DNA from 2 places in the Streptomyces fagopyri genome. Region 1 is predicted to be linked to the other one. Evidence: riboswitches for the same ligand, from Rfam matches in the RefSeq annotation. Region 1 holds a riboswitch; the other holds the start of a gene.
The links. A riboswitch is a leader RNA that binds a small molecule or an ion and turns the genes downstream of it on or off. The one in region 1 is predicted to bind cobalamin.
Positions count from the first base shown of each region.

Region 2: linked by a shared signal. The riboswitch ahead of GFH48_RS14670 (ribonucleoside-diphosphate reductase subunit alpha) and the one ahead of metE (5-methyltetrahydropteroyltriglutamate--homocysteine S-methyltransferase) in region 1 are both predicted to bind cobalamin.

Region 1 is NZ_CP045643.1:8,679,976-8,684,182, forward strand. It holds gene metE (5-methyltetrahydropteroyltriglutamate--homocysteine S-methyltransferase) at 46-2,370, opposite strand; cobalamin riboswitch at 2,534-2,754, opposite strand; gene meaB (methylmalonyl Co-A mutase-associated GTPase MeaB) at 2,932-3,918, opposite strand; gene scpA (methylmalonyl-CoA mutase) at 3,924-4,207, opposite strand, start outside.
Region 2 is NZ_CP045643.1:3,444,362-3,448,568, forward strand. It holds gene mctP (monocarboxylate uptake permease MctP) at 1-602, shown strand, start outside; gene GFH48_RS14665 (GNAT family N-acetyltransferase) at 714-1,232, shown strand; cobalamin riboswitch at 1,295-1,419, shown strand; gene GFH48_RS14670 (ribonucleoside-diphosphate reductase subunit alpha) at 1,549-3,966, shown strand; gene GFH48_RS14675 (ribonucleotide-diphosphate reductase subunit beta) at 3,966-4,207, shown strand, end outside.

The DNA of each region.
Region 1 (4,207 bases):
GGCCGGGGCGGACCGAGCCGGTGGTCCGCCCCGGCCACGCCGGTCTCAGGAGACCGGCGGTGCCAGGTCGCCCCGGACCTCACGGGCGGCCGCCACCAGGTTCTCCAGTGCCGCCCGCACCTCCGGCCAGGCACGGGTCTTCAGGCCGCAGTCGGGATTGACCCACAGCCGCTCGGGCGGGATCGCCTCCAGGCCGGTACGCAGCAGTTCCGCGGCCTCCTGTGCGCTCGGTACGCGGGGTGAGTGGATGTCGTACACACCGGGTCCGGCCTCACGCGGATAGCCGTGACCGGCGAGTTCGCGGGCGACCTGCATGTGGGACCGGGCCGCCTCCAGGCTGATGACGTCCGCGTCGAGGTCGTCGATGGCCTGCACGATGTCGCCGAACTCCGCGTAGCACATGTGGGTGTGGATCTGGGTGTCCGGCCGGACGCCGCCGGTGGTGAGCCGGAACGCCTCGGTGGCCCAGTCCAGGTAGGCGGGGCGGTCGGCGGCGCGCAGGGGCAGTGTCTCGCGCAGCGCGGGTTCGTCGACCTGGATGACCGGGGTCCCGGCCGCCTCCAGGTCGTCGACCTCGTCGCGCAGGGCCAGGGCGACCTGGCGGGCGGTGTCGCCAAGGGGCTGGTCGTCACGGACGAAGGACCACGCGAGCATGGTCACCGGTCCGGTGAGCATCCCCTTGACCGGCCTGGCGGTGAGCGACTGGGCGTACGTCGTCCAGCGCACGGTCATCGGTCCGGGCCGTGAGATGTCGCCGGCCAGGACCGGCGGGCGGACGTAGCGGGTGCCGTACGACTGGACCCACCCGTGCCGCGTGGCGAGGTAACCCGTCAGCTGTTCGGCGAAGTACTGCACCATGTCGTTGCGTTCGGGTTCGCCGTGCACCAGTACGTCGAGACCGGCCTCCTCCTGGAAGGAGATCACCTGTCGGATCTCGTTCCTGACGCGCTCCTCGTACCCGTCGACGTCGATCCGGCGGCTCCGCAGGTCGGCGCGGGCCGTGCGCACGCGCGCGGTCTGCGGGAACGACCCGATGGTGGTGGTCGGCAGCAGCGGCAGACCGAGGCGGGCGCGCTGGGCGCCGGCCCGCTCTGCGTACGGCAGGGAGCGGTGGCCGTCGGCGTCGGTGACCGCGGCCGTCCTGGCCCGTACGGCGCTGTCACGGGTGATCGCGGAGGCCGCACGGGACGCGAGGTCGGCCCGGTTGGCGGCCAGTTCGGCGGCGATGGTGTCGGTTCCCCGGGCGAGGCCCCTGGCGAGGACGGAGATCTCCGCCGTCTTCTGGCGGGCGAAGGCGAGCCAGCGCAGGATCTGCGGGTCGATGTCCCGCTCGACGGACGCGTCGAGCGGAACGTGCACGAGCGAGCAGGAGGCGGAGACGTCCACCCGGCCGGCGAGCCCGAGCAGGGTGCCGAGGGTGCCGAGCGACCTCTCCAGGTCGGCGACCCAGATGTTGCGGCCGTCGACCACGCCGGCCACCAGGCGCTTTCCGGGTAGTCCGCCGACGGCGGCCAGGGCGTCGAGGTTGGCGGCCGCCGCGCCGGTGAAGTCCATGGCGAGACCGTCCACCGGCGCCTTGGCCAGGACGGGCAGCGCGTCGCCGAGCCGGTCGAAGTAGGAGGCGATCAGCAGCTTCGGCCGGTCGGTCAGCGTGCCGAGACCGCGGTAGGCACGTGCGGTGGCGTCGAGTTCGGCCTGCGTACGGTCCTGGACTAGGGCGGGCTCGTCGAGCTGCACCCAGTCGGCTCCCGCCGCGCGCAGGTCGGCGAGCACCTCGGCGTACACGGGCAGCAGCCGGTCCAGCAGGGTCAGCGGCTCGAAGTCCGCGGCGACCCCGGGGGCCGGCTTGGCCAGCAGGAGATAGGTGACCGGACCGACGAGGACCGGCCGGGCCGCGAGACCGAGGGCGATCGCCTCCCTGAGTTGCCCGACCTGCTGGGCGGAGTCCGTCCTGAACACCGTGTCCGGACCCAACTCCGGCACCAGGTAGTGATAGTTGGTGTCGAACCACTTGGTCATCTCCAGCGGCGCCACGTCCTGGGTGCCGCGCGCCATCGCGAAGTACCCGTCGAGCGGGTCGGCTTCGACGGCCTTGCGGTGCCGCTCGGGGACGGCACCGACCATGACACTGGTGTCGAGGACGTGGTCGTAGTACGAGAAGTCGCCGGTGGGCACCTCGTGGATGCCGGACTCCGCCAGGTCCCGCCAGTTCGACCGGCGCAGTCCGGAGGCGGTCTCCCGGAGGGCGTCGGCGGTGGTCCGGCCCTTCCAGTAGCCCTCGATCGCCTTCTTCAGCTCACGGTCCGGACCTTGGCGGGGGTAGCCGTACACGGTGGCCCGTGCTGCCGCGGCTGCGGGCTTGGCTGTCACGGAAATCTCCTTCGCGAGATGTCTCCCTGAGATCCCGGCGACGGGACGTGAGCGCGAAGGGGTGACGAACCGGCCGGGATCCGCCCGCGCCGCGAGGCGCGGCCGTCCGCCGGTATGTACGCCGACCCGCCCACGAGGTCACCGGGATGTCCGCGCGCGAACGGTCGCGCGCGGGCAACGGGCAGGTCTTCGGACTCGCGGGCACGGATTCCCCGAAGGGCGTCCACCTACTGGCCGTCGCTTCCCGGACCCGGTCGGACCCAGTGCGTATGACGGCGTTCGTTCCCACTCACCGCTGCGGGGCAGTCCCGGATTCCCACCGGGTTCCCTCTTACGACGCATCCCGCCTGGCGGACGGGGCGAACCAGCTGCACCGACCACCCTAGGGTGCGACGCGGTCCCGTGGAGGGAGCGGCTCACATCGCGGACGGTGACATGGGACACCGGCCGCGGTGCCCGCTCCCCGGCAGGGCGTGACCAGGGGCCCGCACGGGCGGGCGCCGTGTCCGCCTCGGGGACACGGTGCCGGGTCCCGTCGTGGACGGGCCGTGCGGCGCCGGGTCAGTTCACCGCGCCGCCGAACACGCCCAGGATGCGCTCCGCCGCCAGCGTGGCCGTCACATCCCCGTCCCTGACCTGCTGTTCGAGGGCGGGCGTGAGGGCTCGTACCGCAGGATCCGCGTGCAGCCGGCCGAGGAGCTCGTCGCGGACCATCGTCCAGGTCCAGTCGACCTGCTGGTCGCGGCGTTTGGCGGTGAGGCGGCCGGTCGAGTCCAGCAGGACGCGGTGCTGTTCGAGACGTTCCCAGACGGTGTCCAGGCCGGTCGACTCGCGGGCGCTGCAACTCAGCACGGGGGGAGTCCAGGCCGCGTCCACCGGGTGCATCAGACGAAGGGCGCCCGCCAACTCCCGTGCCGCGGAACGCGCGTCGCGCTCGTGCGGTCCGTCCGCCTTGTTCACGGTGATCACGTCCGCGAGCTCCAGGACCCCCTTCTTGATGCCCTGCAACTGGTCGCCGGTGCGGGCCAGCGTGAGCAGCAGGAAGGAGTCGACCATGTTCGCCACCGCGGTCTCCGACTGGCCGACGCCGACCGTCTCCACCAGGATCACGTCGTAGCCCGCGGCCTCCATCACCACCATCGACTCGCGCGTCGCCTTCGCCACCCCGCCGAGGGTGCCCGCGGTGGGGGAGGGACGTACGAAGGCGGCGGGGTCCACCGCCAGACGCTCCATACGGGTCTTGTCACCCAGGATCGAACCGCCCGTACGGCTCGACGAGGGGTCGACGGCGAGCACCGCGACCCGGTGCCCGAGCGAGGTGAGCATCGTGCCGAGGGCGTCGATGAAGGTCGACTTGCCCACACCGGGCACTCCGGTGATGCCGATGCGCCGGGCCCTGCCGCCGTGTGGCAGCAACTGGGTCAGCAGGGCCTGCGCCAGGGGACGGTGGTCGGCCCGGGTCGACTCGACGAGGGTGATGGCCCGTGCGATATACGCACGCTTCCCGTCGAGCACGCCCTTCACATAGGAGTCGAGGTCGATCGCCATGGGCCTCAGCCGTGTCCGAGACCGGTGGCCAGCCGTTCCACCAGGTCGTACGCCGCGTCCGGGATCACCGTGCCCGGCGGGAAGACGGCCGCCGCGCCCATCTCCAGCAGGGTCGGCACGTCCTGAGGCGGAATCACCCCGCCCACCACGATCATGATGTCCTCGCGCCCCTCCTCGGCCAGTTGCTCGCGCAGCGCCGGGACCAGGGTGAGGTGTCCGGCGGCCAGCGAGGACACCCCGACGATGTGCACGTCGGCCTCGACGGCCTGCCGTGCCACCTCGGCCGGGG
Region 2 (4,207 bases), 5.2 Mb from region 1:
TCGCGGCGATCGGCATCGGAGCCCTCGTCCCCGCGGCCATCATGTCCATCGCGGCCGCGAACCTCTTCACCCGCAACATCTACAAGGACTTCATCAAGCCGGACGCGACCCCGCAGCAGGAGACGAAGGTCTCCAAGCTGGTCTCGCTCCTGGTGAAGGTGGGCGCGCTGGTCTTCGTCCTGACGATGGACAAGACGGTCGCCATCAACTTCCAGCTCCTGGGCGGCATCTGGATCCTGCAGACCTTCCCGGCGCTGGTCGGCGGTCTGTTCACGCGCTGGTTCCACCGCTGGGCGCTGCTCGGGGGCTGGGCGGTCGGCATGCTCTACGGCACGCTCGCCGCCTACGGGGTCGCCTCGCCGACACAGAAGCACTTCGGCGGCAGCTCGAAGGAGATCCCCGGGATCGGGGAGATCGGCTACCTCGGCCTGACGGCGTTCGTCATGAACGTGGTGGTCTCCGTCGTCCTCACCTTCGTCCTGCGCGCCTTCAAGGCCCCGGACGGCGTGGACGAGACGTCACCGCAGGACTACACGGCGGACGCCGGCGACCCGGGAGTCAAGGTCGAACTGCCGCCCGCCACCGCGGAGGCGGGCCACTAGGCCCCGCCCGGCGGGAGCGGCCGGACCGGGCGCACGACAGCGGCACACGCGGCGGGCCGCCGGAGAGAAATCCGGCGGCCCGTCGCCGTACGTCTGCCGCACACTCTCCGCATGGACATCGTCATCAGGCCGGCGCGGCCGCGGGAGTACCCCGGCGTCGGCGAGATCACCGTGCGGGCCTATCTCGGGGACGGGCTGCTCGACTACGGGGAGAGCGACCCGTATCTCGGAGCGCTGCGGGACGTCGCGAGGCGGGCCGCCGCGGCCGAGGTGCTCGTCGCGGTCGAGGGCGAACGGATACTCGGCGCCGTGACCTTCGTCCCGCGGGGCGGCCCCATGGCCGACGTCGCGGGGCCCGGTGAGGCCGAGATCCGGATGCTCGCCGTCGCGCGCGAGGCCCGCGGCCGGGGTGCGGGCACCGCTCTCGTGGGCGCCTGCGTCGACCGCGCACGGGCCACCGGGGGCTGTACGCGCGTGGTGCTGTCCACCCAGCGCACCATGCGCACCGCCCACCGGCTCTACGAGCGCCTCGGCTTCACCCGCGCTCCGGAGCGCGACTGGAACCCGGTTCCGCACCTCGACGACATCCTCCTCCTCACCTACGAGTTGGCCCTCAGCCACACTCCGTAGCGCGCTCCCAAGCCGACACGGCACAACATGTGGTGGTGCTTCCTCAGCCCGGCACTAGATGTATGCTCATGCTCGCTGTCGTCGCAGGGGAATCCGGTGCGAATCCGGAACTGTCCCGCAACGGTGTACTTGTGCGCATTCGCGCACTGGCTTCAGTCCGAGGACCTGCCGACAGCGTGCCCCGGGCCGGCCGGCCCGGGCGCCTACGACGTCCGAGCCTCGTGGAATGGGCCGGTGGACGCACGCGTACCCGTCACGGAGTCGCGTGTCCCGCTGCCCTCCGCCAGGCCCCGTGCCGAGCGAGGGAGTGCCCCAAGTGACCATCGCGCCAGCCGACCCGGTTTCAGTTTCCGCCCAGCGGGCCCCGGTGGAAGCGGAGTCCGCGCAGCGGGCCCCGGTGGAGACGGACGGTCCCGGTACCACGTTGCTGCGTACCTTGACCGACTTCACCGCCGACCTCCCCGGCGCCGACCCCGGCCGGGTCGCCGCCGCCGCGCTGCGCGGCCGGTCCACGCACGCGGACGAGGCGGAGCTGCGCGAGCTGGCCACCGAGGCGGCCGCGGGCCTCATCTCCGAGGACCCCGTGTACTCGCGGCTGGCCGCCAGGCTGCTGACGGTCGGCATCGCCGAGGAGGCCGCCTCGCAGGGCGTCACGACGTTCTCCGAGTCCATCACCACGGGCCGGCGCGAGGGCCTGATCGCCGACCGCACGGCCGACTTCGTCGACCTGCACGCGGCCCGCCTGGACGCGCTGATCGACACCGCGGGCGACGACCGCTTCGGCTACTTCGGCCTGCGTACCCTGCACAGCCGCTACCTGCTCCGGCACCCGATCACCCGCAAGGTCGTCGAGACCCCCCAGCACTTCATGCTCCGGGTGGCGTCCGGCCTCGCGGAGGACGACACGGCCCGGTCCGTCGACGAAGTGGCCGCGCTCTACGGCCTGATGAGCCGCCTGGACTACCTCCCCTCCTCCCCCACGCTCTTCAACTCCGGTACGCGGCACCCCCAGATGTCGTCCTGCTACCTCCTCGACTCCCCGCTGGACGAGCTGGACTCCATCTACGACCGCTACCACCAGGTCGCGCGCCTGTCGAAGCACGCGGGCGGCATCGGCCTGTCCTACTCCCGCATCCGCTCGCGCGGTTCGCTGATCCGGGGCACGAACGGGCACTCCAACGGCATCGTCCCGTTCCTGAAGACCCTCGACGCGTCGGTCGCCGCGGTGAACCAGGGCGGCCGGCGCAAGGGCGCCGCCGCGGTCTACCTGGAGACCTGGCACTCCGACATCGAGGAGTTCCTGGAGCTGCGGGACAACACCGGTGAGGACGCCCGCCGTACGCACAACCTGAACCTGGCGCACTGGATCCCGGACGAGTTCATGCGCCGGGTCGACAGCGACGCGCCGTGGTCCCTCTTCTCGCCCTCCGAGGTGCCCGAGCTGGTCGACCTGTGGGGCGCCGAGTTCGACGCGGCCTACCGCGCGGCGGAGGCGAAGGGCCTGGCGAAGAAGACCATCCCGGCCCGCGACCTCTACGGGCGCATGATGCGCACCCTGGCGCAGACCGGCAACGGCTGGATGACCTTCAAGGACGCCGCCAACCGCACGGCCAACCAGACGGCGGAGCCGGGCCACACCGTGCACTCCTCGAACCTGTGCACCGAGATCCTGGAGGTCACGGACGACGGGGAGACGGCCGTCTGCAACCTCGGCTCGGTCAACCTCGGCGCGTTCGTCGACACGGCGGCCGGCGACATCGACTGGGAACGGCTGGACGAGACGGTCCGCACCGCCGTCACCTTCCTCGACCGCGTCGTCGACATCAACTTCTATCCGACCGAGCAGGCGGGCCGGTCGAACGCGAAGTGGCGCCCGGTCGGCCTCGGCGCGATGGGTCTCCAGGACGTCTTCTTCAAGCTGCGGCTGCCCTTCGACTCGCCCGCCGCCCGCGCGCTGTCCACCCGTATCGCCGAGCGCGTCATGCTCGCCGCCTACGAGGCCTCCGCCGACCTGGCCGAGCGGAGCGGCCCGCTGCCGGCCTGGGAGAAGACCCGCACCGCCCGCGGTGTGCTGCACCCCGACCACTTCGACGTCGAGCTGAACTGGCCGGAGCGCTGGGCGGCGCTGCGCGAGCGCGTCGCCGCGGTCGGCATGCGCAACTCGCTCCTGCTCGCCATCGCGCCCACCGCGACGATCGCGTCCATCGCGGGCGTGTACGAGTGCATCGAGCCGCAGGTCTCCAACCTCTTCAAGCGCGAGACGCTGTCCGGTGAGTTCCTCCAGGTCAACTCCTACCTGGTGGCCGAGCTGAAGAAGCTCGGCATGTGGGACGCGCAGACCCGGGAGGCGCTGCGCGAGTCGGGTGGCTCGGTGCAGGGCTTCACCTGGGTCCCGCGGGAGGTCCGCGACCTGTACCGCACGGCGTGGGAGATCCCGCAGCGCGGTCTCATCGACATGGCCGCGGCCCGCACCCCGTTCCTGGACCAGGCCCAGTCGCTGAACCTGTTCCTGGAGACGCCGACCATCGGCAAGCTCTCCTCGATGTACGCGTACGCCTGGAAGTCCGGCCTGAAGACGACGTACTACCTGCGCTCGCGTCCGGCGACCCGCATCGCTCGCGCCGCCCAGGCGCAGGCGAGGCCCGAGAACACCATCCCCCTCCAGCAGGTCGCCGACCCCGACGCCGTCGCCTGCTCCCTTGAGAACCCCGAGTCCTGCGAGGCCTGTCAGTGATGTCCACCCCGAACAGCGAGAAGAACCTGCTCGACCCGGGCTTCGAACTCACCCTGCGTCCCATGCGCTACCCGGACTTCTACGAGCGCTACCGGGACGCCATCAAGAACACCTGGACCGTCGAGGAGGTCGACCTCCACTCGGACGTCGCCGACCTGGCGAAGCTGTCCGAGGGCGAGCAGCACATGATCGGCCGGCTGGTCGCGTTCTTCGCGACGGGCGACTCGATCGTGGCGAACAA